Regions from separate parts of the Sphingomonas sp. MM-1 genome, predicted to be linked through region 2. Evidence: riboswitches for the same ligand, from Rfam matches in the RefSeq annotation. Region 2 holds a riboswitch; the other holds the start of a gene.

Region 1 (6,151 bases), 1.7 Mb from region 2:
ATCTGAAGGCGCAACCGGGATCGGCCATCGTGGCGATCGCATCGATCAACGCCACGCTCGGCAATGCCATGAACCCGATCTACAGCGCGGCCAAGGGCGGCATCCTCTCGCTCGTCCGGTCGATGGCCGATCGGCTGGCGCGGGACGGCGTCCGCGTCAATTCGGTTTCGCCGGGGCAGATCCGCACGCCGATGATGCAGCCGGCGCTCGATGCGCTGCCCGAACGCTGGTTCGAAAACCGCATCCTGCTCGACCGGGTCGGTCAGCCGAAGGAGATCGGCCGCGTCGTGCGCTTCCTGCTTTCGGACGAGGCAAGCTACGTCACGGCGGCCGAAATCGTCGTGGACGGCGGCAATATCTCATCCCAGCGGGTGTGAAATAAGCAAGAGGAGAGGGGAATGACGGATCAGCAGGCGAGGCGCGCGGGGGCATTCCGCGCGGCGATCGCGCTGGCGCTGGCGGCGGCGCTGCCGGCGCTCGCGGGTTGCGCGGGCACGGCGGCGGAGCGGCCGGCCGCCGCCGCCGACCAGCGGCAGAGCGGCGTCATTCCCTTCACCGTCGCCGCCGTGGTGCAGGAGGATGGGGGCTATCACCTGCGCTGGACCGCGCCGGGGGCCGGCAAGGTGACCGTCTATGCCGGGCACGATCCGGCGGCGATCCCGCGCGACAGGGCCGTGGGGCAGGGCGGGGCGGACGGCGACCTGCGCGTTTTCGGGCTCGAGCCGGGGCGGCGCTGGTTCTTCGCGCTGGTGCCCGATCAGGGCGCGCCGCTGGTGGTGGCCGATCGCGGGCTGCATCTGCCGACGGCCCATAATCTGCGCGACATAGGCGGTTATCGCACCGCCGACGGCCGCTGGGTGAAGATGGGGCTGATCTACCGATCGGACCAGCTCGACAGGTTGAGCGATGCCGATCTGGCGGCGATGGGGGAGGGCGGCCTCGGCATCCGCCTGGTGGCCGACCTGCGCACCGTGAGCGAGCGCCAGCGCGAGCCCGATCGCCTGCCGACGGGCGCCGAGCCGATCGTGCTGGACGTGGCGGCGGACAGCAAGGGCACGCTGGGCGGCGACATGCGCAAGGCGGGCGAGGCGATCGCCGCCGGCAAGGGCGCCGAGATGCTGGTGGCGGCCAATCGCGATTTCGTGTCGCTGGATAGCGCGCGGACATCCTACCGCGCGCTGCTGGAGAAACTGGAGGCGCCGGAGGCCGGCCCCACGCTCTACCACTGCACCGCCGGCAAGGACCGCACCGGCTGGGCGACGGCGGTGATCCTGACCCTGCTCGGCGTGCCGCGCGAGACGGTGATGGCCGATTATCTCGCCAGTAACGATTATCTGCGCGCCAAGAATGAGGCGACCTATGCCATGCTGGCCAAGGCGGCTGGGGCGGGGCCGCTGCCCGGCGGGCTCGATCGGGCGAAGCTGGAGCCGGTGCTGGGCGTGCGGCCCGAATATCTCCAGGCGGCGTTCGACGAGGTGGAGCGGGCTTATGGTTCGTTCGACGCTTATGTGAAGAACGGCCTGGGCCTGAGCGACGCCGATGTGGCGGCGCTGAAGGCGCGTTACCTTACCGGCCTTCCTTCCTGATCTGATCCCGCCGGACTTTCCCGAAACGGCCATCCGATTAACAGTCGGATGGCCGTTTTCGTGATCCCGGATCATCTTGTATGCCGTATAATATATGGCATAGAGAAAAGATGATCCGGGCGATGATTCCATGACGGCGCAGCCTTTGAAGGGCGATGCGCGCAGGGGGCGGCGGCCCCGGCATTCGCGCGAGGCGATCCTCGCCGCGGCGGTCGAGTTGATGGAGCGGCAACCCGACGCGCCCTTCTCGCTCAACGCGCTGGCCCGTGAGCTGGGCGTGACGCCGATGGCGATCTACACCTATTTCGGCAGCAGCAACGATCTGCTGCAGGCGCTGACCGAGCATGTGCTGAAGGGGCTGGTGATCCCGGTGGCGGAGGATGCGACGCCCGCCGAGGCGATCGCCGCCTGGTGCCACGCGGTGCGCGCCTTCTTCCTCAACCATCCCCCCCTCATCACCATGCTGACCTGGGAGGGCGGCCAGGCATCGATCGCGTGGCTGGATCGCACGCTGGTGCTGGTCGAGGCGCTCCGGCGGCTGGGGCTGGAGGGCGATGCGCTTTCCCGCGCCGTGCTGTGGGTGTGGGGCGTCATCATGAGCGGGATCAACCTGGAACTGCACAATCGCGCGGCGCGATATCGGATCGCGCCGGAGGCGGTGGAGGAGATCGACCCCCGCGTGCGCGAACCCATCCGCACGATGATCGGGATGGTCGAGCGGCCGGGGCATTTCGACGATTTCTACGATTATCAGGTGGCGCGGCTGATCGATGCGATCACCGCCATGACGGCGGCGCCATCAGGGGACCAACCGGCATAAGCGAGAAGAAGGCGGGTTAGAGGGATGGAAGGCGATCTGGCGACGACGGTGGCGAAGGCCATCACCATATATGGCACGGGGGCGGGCATATTCCTGCTGTTCTTCGTGATATCGGAGATTTTCCTGCGCTGGCGCGAGGGCAAGCGGCCGCTGGGCGGCGAGGGGCTGGCCAATATCGTGCTGTTCCCCTTCGGCCCGCTCCTGGAGGCGGTGATCCTGAACGGGCTGCTGATCGCGGGAATGTTCATGCTCTACAACATCACGCCGCTGCGCGTGCCGGTGGAGCTGTGGACGCTGCCCATCTACTTCCTCGTCGGCGAATTCGGCTATTACTGGTTCCACCGCATCGGCCATGAGGTGCGCATCCTGTGGGCGGACCATTCGATCCACCATTCGGCCGAGATCTACGACTTCACCGTCAACCTGCGGCACACGCCCTTTTCGACCGTGTATCGCTTCATCGCCTGGGGGCCGCTGGCGCTGCTGGGCTTCAACCCGCTGGTGCTGGTGCTGATCGCGATGAGCGCGCCGGCCTTCCAGTCGCTCTGCCATACCGAGCGGGTCGGCCGGTTCGCGCCCTGGTTCGAATGGCTGTTCTGCACGCCCAGCAACCATGCCGTGCACCATGCCAGCAACCCGCTCTACATCGATCGCAACTATGGCGGGCTTCTGAACATCTGGGACCATGTGTTCGGCACCTATCAGCGGCTGGAAGATCATACGCCGCCCGTCTACGGCCTGACGCGGCCGGTGAATTCGAACAATCCCGGCACGATCCTGCTGCATGAATTCCGCTACCTCGCCCGCGATTTCCGCGCCGCGCCGGATTGGCGGACCAGGCTGAACGTGCTGTTCGGCAAGCCGGGCAAGACCTTCGAGGCGGACGGGCCGGGCAAGGGCATGCGGCCGGCGGCCGGGCTGGAGGCGGCGGAATGACGCCGCCGGACGCCTGGACGATCGCGGCCGTCATCGCCTTTCTCGCGCTGCTGGCGAGCCTGCGCCTTTCGGTGCCGGCGCTGGAGGGCAGCCGGCTGGCCGGCTTCATCGCCCATCCCGCGCTGCTGCTGCCGCTGGTGCTGGCCGTGCCGATGACGGTGGGCCTGATGATGACCGGCGCGGTGCCGGTGGCGCCGCTCAGCGCGCGCGACATGGTGATGGCCGATTACGGCTATTGGGCGGGCATCGCCGCGCTGATCACCGTCGCCACGGCCGAGCTGTGGCTGCTGTGGACGCCCAGCATGGTCGCCCGCCGCTTCGCCAGGCCGGAATCGCGGGAGGCGCTCAAGGGGCTGCCGATCCTGAACCTCGCCTTCGGCGCCGGCTTCCTGGCGCTGGTGTGGAACGCCTGGAGCTGAACGGGCAAGGGGCGGCGCCCGGAGCGCTTCCCCTCCACCCGAAAAGGGTTGGACATTCCCCCATATTTTCCTAAGGAACTGCGCGAAGGCATCCGAAACGATGCCTTCATGATCGCGCCGGTGCCCCGAGAGGGGCTTAATAGGGAATGCGGTGCGGGCGGCCTCGGCTGCCCAAATCCGCGGCTGTCCCTGCAACTGTAAGCGGCGAGCGCGATGCATATCGCCTGCCCCCGATGACCGGGGCGGGCAGCCACTGGGCCGGACGCTAAATCATGCGAGGCCTGGGAAGGCCGTGCATCAAGCGATGACCCGCGAGCCAGGAGACCTGCCGGCGTCTGGTCGCTCTTGCTGTGGCCCAGGGGCTGGCCGTGGCACGGAACTCCGTCTGAGCGACGCATGTGCGGCGGGGGCCGCACCGGTTCGCGTGCCCGGCGCCAATGGCGTTCGCCGGCCATGCGCGCCGGCCGTTCGCGCGGACGCTCCCGTCAGGTTCGCTGACGCCGGACGGGGGCCTTGCCCGGATGTATTCCCAATTCGTTTCCAGGGCGGCGCTTGCCGCCGTCATCGCCTGTTCCAGCCAGATCGCCCACGCCGGGGAGATGGAGGACATCATCGTCACCGGCGCGGGGCTGGAGCAGACCCTGCCGCAGGAGATTGCGCGCTACGGCAGCGCGATCGAGGTCGTCACCGAACGGCAGGTGCGCGACAGCGGGGCCATGGACGTGGCGACGGCGCTGCAATCCGTGCCCGGCCTCTATATCCGCCCGGCGAGCGGGCCGTTCAGCTATGTCGACCTGGCCTTGCAGGGATCGCGCACCAAGGACGTGCTGTGGACCGTCGACGGCATCCGCATCAACAACCGGCTTTATGGCGGCACATCGCCCAACGACACGCTGCCCGCCAGCATGATCGAGCGGGTGGAGGTGCTGAAGGGCGGAGAGAGCCTGTTCTACGGCACGCAGGCGGCGGCGGGCGTGATCAACGTCGTCACCCGATCGTTCACCGACGATTTCAACGGCCAGGCCAATGGCAGCGTCGACAGCCGGGCGGGCACCAGCCTGGACGGCTATGTGCGGGGCAGCATCGGCCGGCACCGGTTCGTGGCCTATGCATCGCACAACCGGGCGGAGGGATATCGCCCGTTCACCGAGATGGAACCCAGCGCCACCGACCGCAGGCGCGGCTATGACGTCTGGTCCGTCGGCGGCAAATATCAATATGATTTCGGCGGCGATATCGCCCTGAACCTGCAATATCAGCACACCGAAGCGAACCTGGACAACGCCAACGCCACGCTGGTGCGCGAGAGCCGCAACGATCGCAACGAGGAGATCGCCAGCGTCCGGCTGGACTATACCGGCAGCGACGCGATCCAGTTCTTCCTGAAGGGCTATTATCACGACTGGAAGACCGCCTATGTGCAGATCCGCAACGATCTGGCGACGGGCGAGCCGATCACCATCTTCCCGCCCGGCACCTTCTGGGGATATCGCGATTACGGCGCCAGCGCACTGGTGAAGATGCGGCCGCATCGCGGCCTCGAATATCTGGTCGGCTATGATTACCAGAAATTCAACGGCCGCGATGATGTGCTGCTGATCGGCAAGACGCGCGAGAATGTGCATGCCGGCATCTTCCAGGTGCGCACGACGGACGATCTTTCGCGCCGCGCGCGGCTGGCGGCGGGCCTGCGCTACAACGAGACCGGCGGGGCGAAGAAGACGGTGTGGAACGTCACCGGCCGGTTCGACATCAGCGACGATCTCTATGTCGAAGGCGTGGGCGGCACATCCTTCCTGCTGCCCGATGCCTCGCAACTCTACCAGATCGATCCCTGCTGCGAGAAGGGCAACCCCAACCTCGCGCCCGAGGAGAGCCTGAACCTCAACGCCACGCTGGGCGGCAAGCTGCCGTTCGCGGGCGGCGCGGTCAGCTGGCAGGCGGGCCTGTTCGCGCGGCGGATCGATAATCTGATCGACGTGAGCTACGACGACCCGGCCTATCCCGACGGCATCTTCATGAATTCCGACGGGCGGGTGAAGGTGCGCGGCGTGGATGCGCAGGCGGCCGCGGCGCTGGGCGACGGCTGGCAGTTGAGCGCCAGCTACAGCTATACCCGGTCGCGCAACGCCGGGTCGGACCGACAGCGCGATCGGACGCCCAAGCAGTTCGCCAGCGGTGCCATCGCCTATGCGCCAGCCGGGTTGCCGTTCGGCGCCAACGTCACCGTGAACTGGGTTGGGGATGCCCGGTCGACGCTGCCGGGCTTCGGCCGCCGCAACTACGGCAATTACGCGCTGGTCGACATCGGCCTGCATTTCTACCCGGACGGCGACGCCCGCCGGCACCGCGTGGGCATCAACATCGAGAATCTGTTCGACAGGGAATAT
Region 2 (6,151 bases):
GCGTGACGATCCTAACGATTTGTTAACCCTGTTTTTCGGAACGGGCCGGGCACCGGCATCAAGGCCGTCCGCGCGGCGGCGTGCGGCGGGGCGGGCGCAACCACTTGGCCCCAGCATCGTTACGCTGGTGGAACCGGGGCCTGGTTCGTCGGCGCCCCGCGACAGAGGAGGGTTCAGGATGGTCAGGCCGATTATCGCCGTTGCCTTGCTTGCCTTGCCGCTGGTGGCCTGCGGCCCGAAACAGGAGGAGAAGGCCACCACCAACATCGTCGTTCCCGAAGGCGACTATGCGGAGCGGCTGCATGGCATGACGGAGAATGAGCGCAACGCCGTATTCTACCGCGCCATCCATGATGCCGGCCGCCCCTGCCAGCAGGTGCGCGAATCCACCGCGATCGCGCCGATCAAGGATGCGCCGAGCTGGGTCGCCACCTGCGAAGATGGCGGCCGCTGGGTCATCATCCTCGGCAAGGCCGGGATCGCCCAGGTCACCAACGCCGCCGAGCTGGAGGCCGCCACCGGCGGGACCGGCACGCCCTGAGCCGAGGCGCGACGGGATCGGGCGGATGGACGGATCCGCCCGATCCCGCCGGGCTGGACAATCGCGGTTGAGAACATATCATGAACATCCATGATGTTCGATTCGGGTGCGTGCCATGTCCGTCGCCAGTCCGGCCGGGTCCGTCGATCCGGTCCGCCACCGCTTCTTCTATGCCCTGCTGCCGCCGGTGGTGCAGGCCTACAGGATCGATCAGGAAGCGCTCCGGCGCGGCGGCGATCATCATCGGGTGCGGATGGAGCATCTGCACATGACGATGGCGATCCTCGACGATCATGCCAGCTATCCCGAATGGCTCGAACAGCCGCTGGCGGCGGTGGGGGAGGCGATCCGGGCGGCGCCGGTCGCGATCGATCTCGATCGGGTGGTCGGCAGCAACCGATCGGTGGCGTTGCGGCCGGGCAAGCGCAACCGGGCGCTTGGCGATCTCCACCGCCAGATCGATGCCGGGCTGCGGAGGGCGGGCGTGATGCCGCGCGAAGGCTATGGCTTCAGCCCGCACCTCACCCTCTTCTACCGCATCGGCGCCCCCTTCACCGAGGCGGTCGAGGGCTATCGCTGGGTGGCGCGCGAGCTGGTGCTGGTCCACAGCCTCGTCGGCCTCACCCGCCATCGCATATTGGGCCGCTGGCCGCTCAGGGCCGATCCGGGGCCGCAGCTCAGCCTGTTCTGATGCTCAGAGCCAGCCCGGCGTATGGGCATATTCCAGCTTGATGCCGTCCAGGTCCTCGAAGAACAGGGCATAATAATCGCCCGAATATTGGGGATAATGCGCCGGCGGATCGAGCACCTTGATCCCCTGCTCCACCAGCAGGGCGTGGAGCCGGTCCACATCCTCGCGGCTTTCCGCCCGCCAGGCGATATGCTGCACGCCGGGCGCATAGCGGCGATAGCCATGGTCCTTCAGCGCCGGATCGCAGGGGATGAGCCCCAGCGACGCGCCGCGTCCCTCGGCCGGCAGGTCCCATTCCGCGCCGCTGCCGCCGGATACCCGGCGGTAGCCCATATATTCCAGCACCGGGCCATAGACGCGGATCGATGCCTCGATATCGCTCACGCACAGGTCGATATGGTGGAATGCCCCGCGATTGGTTCCGGCCATATCGATCTCCCTGTCGCGGCTATGCCTCAGCGCTTCTTCACGAACTCCGCGCGCAGCACCAGGCCCTTGATGCCGTCGTGGCGGCAATCGATCTCCTGCGGGTCGCCGGTCAGCCGGATCGACTTGATGAGCGTCCCGCGCTTCAGCGTCTGGTTCGCGCCCTTCACCTTCAGGTCCTTGATCAGCGTCACCTGGTCGCCGTCCGCCAGCACATTGCCCACCGCGTCGCGCACCTCGACGCCGCCATCGGCCGCGGTCGGGCGGGCCGCCGCTTCCGCCGGGCTGATCCATTCGCCCGTCGCCTCGTCATAGATATAGTCTTCGTCGCCGCTCATGTCGTTCCACCTTGTCCTTGAAGCGGGAAGCCCTAGCGGCACCGGCCGCTTCCCGCCACCCGCGCAGCATAGCATCCGTCCCGCCCGCCGGGAACCGCCGGCTCCGCCCGGCCGTTGCCTTGCCCATGCCGGAAGATGCGCGCCGCCGTCCTTCGCTGCGGCGGCCATGGAGAGGATGCCGTGATGCCCTATGTCGATGGATATGTGCTTGCCGTGCCGGTCGAGAAGATCGACGAATATCGCGAGATGGCCGTCCGCGCCGGGGAGGTGTGGAAGGAGCATGGCGCGATCGCCTATGTCGAATGCGTGGCGGACGACGTGCCTTATGGCGAGCTGACCTCCTTCCCCCGCGCCGTGCAGCAGAAGGAGGGCGAGACCACCATATTCTCGTGGATCACCTATCCGTCCCGCGAGGCGCGGGATGCGATCAACGCCAAGGTGATGGCCGATCCCCGGCTGAAGGGCCAGATGAATCAGGCGCCCTTCGATCCCCGGCGGATGATCTTCGGCGGCTTCCGTTCGATCGTGGAGCTGTGAGCCGCGTCGAGATGTGATTGGCGAAAGCCGGCGAACAGGATAAGGCGCAGGGCACACGCGCCGGTGCCCCTTCGGGGGCTTCGAAAGGGAATGCGGTGCGGGCGGGTTTTCCGCCTCATTCCGCGGCTGACCCTGCAACTGTAAGCGGCGAGCCCGTGGGCCACATGCCATTGGGGATATCCTCCCCGAGAAGGCGGCCCGCCCGGCCCTGACCCGCGAGCCAGGAGACCTGCCGGCGTGATGTCGCTCTTGCCCCGGCCCAGGGACTGGCCGTGGCGCGGTGCTCCGTCTGGGCGACGTGGGGCGGCGGGCGATGCCGTCGCGGTCGTTTGGGCGGGAGGGAGCATTTGGACGGGACGGCGGGCGGCGCGGACGGGCCGCATTTCGATGAAGGGTTCCGGCACGGGCTGGGCCAGCTTCTGGCCTGGCGGCGCGACGTGCGCCATTTCCGGCCCGATCCGCTGCCACCCGGCCTGCTCGATGAGCTGCTGGCGCTCGCGCAGCTTGCGCCCTCGGTCGGCAATGCCCAGCCTTGGCGCTTCGTCACCGTCGATTCGACCGCGCTGCGCGCGGCCCTGGCGGACCATGCCGATGCGGAAGCGCGGCGGGCGGAGGCGGCGCTTGTTGCCGATGCCGCCCGGCTGGATCTCTATCGCTCGCTCAAGCTCCACGGCCTGCGCGAGGCGCCCGGCGTGCTGGCGGTCTTCTCGGATGACGGGCCGGAGGCCGGGCACGGCCTCGGCATCGCCACCATGCCGGAGGCGCTGGCTTATTCCACGGTGATGGCGATCCACACGCTGTGGCTCGCGGCGCGGACGCGGGGCATCGGCCTCGGCTGGGTATCGATCGTCGATCCGGCGGCGGTCCGCGCCATGCTCGACCTGCCCGATCGCTGGCGGATGATCGCCCTGCTCTGCATCGGCTATCCGCTGGCGGCCTCCGACGTGCCCGAGCTTGAACGGCGGGGCTGGCAGGGCCGGCAGGACTGGCGGGTCAACGTCGTTGCGCGCTGAGCTGCCGTGCGCCGCGGATGCGGCCGACCTGCTCGGCCAGGCTGCGCGCCGCCGTCACATAAGCGGGGCCGCCGCACACCGTCCATGCCTGGGGCAGGGCGATGCGCGCAATGCGGCTGAGCGCCGGATGGTGCAGCATCTCGGTGCCCTGGTCGGCGACGGTGCCGGTCGCGCTTTCGACGATCAGATAATCGGGCGCGGCCGCCACCATCTCCTCCAGCGAAACCCGCGCCAGCGGGCCCTTGCCCAGCTTGCCGGCCAGATTGACCAGCCCCACCCGCGCCATCAGGTCGTCGATCAGCGTGCCCGTGCCGGTCATGTAGCCGCGCCGCTGGTAATAAGCGGCGACCTGGCCGTGCCCGTTCGCGGGGATGATCGCCAGATCGGCCTCCATCCGCCGGATCAGCGCCTCGCCGCGATCTGGATGTCCCACGGCGGCCGCCACCAGCCGGATCTGGGCCAGGATATCGGCATAGCTTTCGGCCGGCGGCAGGTTGACGGTGATCCGCTCCCCGCCCTTGATCGCGGCCAGCAGCTCGCGCCGGCGATAGGGGCTGGCGAGGATCAGGTCGGGCTTGCGCGAAAGCACGTCTTCGGCATTGCCGCGCGCCACCGGCAGCCGGGCGGCCAGCGCCGCGCCGGCCGACATCGCCGGATCGCGGGCGAAGGCGGAAAGCGCGGCGATCTGCCCCGGATCGGCCAGCGCCATCAGATATTGATCGGCGCAGAGGTTGAGCGAAACGATCCGCTGCGGCGGTCCGCTTGCGGCGCCGGCCGTCATCGGCAGGCAGGCGGCGGACATGGCCGCGAGGCGAAGGACGATCGCTTTCATCGCGCGCCGGCATGGCAAGTTGCCGGCCGGGGCACAAGCGGCGATCCATGGGATGGAGCATCGGATTTGGGGATGTGGGCATGAACCGGCTGCTTCTGCTCGGTGGGCTCGGCCTGCTCGTTCTCGCGGCCGGCCTCGCATCGCTCGCGGTGGGATCGGTCTCGCTCGGCTGGGCGCGGATGGCGGCGGTGCTGGGCGGCGCGGGCGATGACGTCGCACGCACCATCCTGGTCGATCTCCGCCTGCCCCGCGCGCTGCTCGGCTTGGGCGTCGGCGCGATGCTCGGCGTCAGCGGCGCCACGCTGCAGGGCTATCTGCGCAACCCGCTGGCGGAGCCTTCGGTGCTGGGCGTTTCCAGCACCGCGGCGCTGGGCGCGGTGATCGCGCTCTATTTCGGCCTCGCCAACTGGCATCCGCTGCTGCTGCCGCTGCTCGCCATCGCCGGCGCCTTTGCCGGCCTCGGCCTGCTCGGCCTGCTTTCCGGCCGATCGGAAAGCCCGCTGACGCTGATCCTCGCCGGCATCGCCGTCAGCACGCTGGCGGTCGCCGGCACCAGCCTTTCGCTCAACCTTTCGCCCAACCCCTTCGCGGCGATGGAGATCATGACCTGGCTGATGGGATCGCTGGAGGATCGATCGTTCGAACATGTCTGGATCGCGCTGCCCTGCATCGCCATCGGCTTGCTCCTGCTGCTGTGGGACGGCCGCGCGCTGGACGCGCTGACCTTGGGGGAGGATGGCGCGACCTCGCTCGGCATCGATCTCCGCCGCACCCGGCTGCGCCTGCTGCTGGGCGTGGCGATCGGCGTCGGCGGCGCGGTGGCGATATCGGGGTCGATCGGCTTCGTCGGGCTGATCGTGCCCCATCTCGTCCGCCCGCTCACCGATCGGTCGCCCTCGGCGATCCTGCTGCCGTCGGTGCTGGCGGGGGCGGCGCTGCTCACCCTGGCGGATGTCGCCGTCCGCATCATCCCCACCACGGCGGAACTCAAGCTGGGCGTCGTCACCGCCTTCCTGGGCGTGCCGATCTTCCTTGTCCATCTGATGCGGGAGCGCCGGCTATGGTGACGATCCGGGCGGAAAGTCTGGGCGTGGCGCTGGGCCGCCGCGCCGTGCTGGCGAATGTCGATGCCGATCTGGCGCCGGGCAGGCTGATCGGCGTGATCGGCCCCAACGGCGCCGGCAAGTCCACGCTGGTGCGGGCCTTGCTCGGCCTCGTGCCGCTATCCGGCGGCGGCGTGCGGGTGGATGGGCAGCCGGTGGCGCGCCTGCCCCGCGCGGCCCTTGCGCGTCGCATCGCCTATCTGCCGCAGGGGCAGACGCTGCACTGGCCGCTCACCGTGGAACGGCTGGTGGCGCTCGGTCGGCTGCCGCATCTGGCGCCGCTGTCGCGGATCGGCGAGGCGGATGTCGCCGCGATCGACCGGGCGATCGAGCAGGCGGATATCGGGCACCTGCGCGGCCGGGTGGCGACCGAGCTTTCCGGTGGCGAGCGCGCGCGGGTGCTGCTGGCCCGCGCGCTGGCGGTGGAGGCGCCCGCGCTGATCGCGGACGAGCCGCTGGCCGCGCTCGATCCCGGCCACCAGCTCGAGGTGATGGCGCTGCTGCGCCGCCAGGCCGATGCCGGCGCGCTGGTGGTGGCCGTGCTCCATGATCTTTCGCTCGCCGCCGGCCATTGCGATCGGCTGCTGCTGCTGCATCACGGCCGGCTGGTGGCGGATGGCCCGCCCGATCGGGTGCTGACGGCCGATCGGCTGGCCGACGTCTACGGCGT

What was found. A riboswitch is a leader RNA that binds a small molecule or an ion and turns the genes downstream of it on or off. The one in region 2 is predicted to bind cobalamin.
Region 1: linked by a shared signal. The riboswitch ahead of G432_RS15725 (TonB-dependent receptor plug domain-containing protein) and the one ahead of bluB (5,6-dimethylbenzimidazole synthase) in region 2 are both predicted to bind cobalamin.

Annotation. Positions count from the first base shown of each region.
Region 1 is NC_020561.1:3,276,910-3,283,060, forward strand. Features, by position in the region: gene G432_RS15700 (SDR family NAD(P)-dependent oxidoreductase) at 1-377, shown strand, start outside; gene G432_RS15705 (tyrosine-protein phosphatase) at 399-1,586, shown strand; gene G432_RS15710 (TetR/AcrR family transcriptional regulator) at 1,717-2,406, shown strand; gene G432_RS15715 (sterol desaturase family protein) at 2,431-3,342, shown strand; gene G432_RS15720 (hypothetical protein) at 3,339-3,761, shown strand; cobalamin riboswitch at 3,863-4,108, shown strand; gene G432_RS15725 (TonB-dependent receptor plug domain-containing protein) at 4,283-6,151, shown strand, end outside.
Region 2 is NC_020561.1:1,598,077-1,604,227, reverse strand. Features, by position in the region: gene G432_RS07795 (hypothetical protein) at 179-541, shown strand; gene G432_RS07790 (2'-5' RNA ligase family protein) at 657-1,232, shown strand; gene G432_RS07785 (VOC family protein) at 1,236-1,661, opposite strand; gene G432_RS07780 (alkylphosphonate utilization protein) at 1,688-1,996, opposite strand; gene G432_RS07775 (DUF1428 domain-containing protein) at 2,180-2,533, shown strand; cobalamin riboswitch at 2,579-2,784, shown strand; gene bluB (5,6-dimethylbenzimidazole synthase) at 2,881-3,546, shown strand; gene G432_RS07765 (ABC transporter substrate-binding protein) at 3,527-4,378, opposite strand; gene G432_RS07760 (FecCD family ABC transporter permease) at 4,459-5,445, shown strand; gene G432_RS07755 (ABC transporter ATP-binding protein) at 5,439-6,151, shown strand, end outside.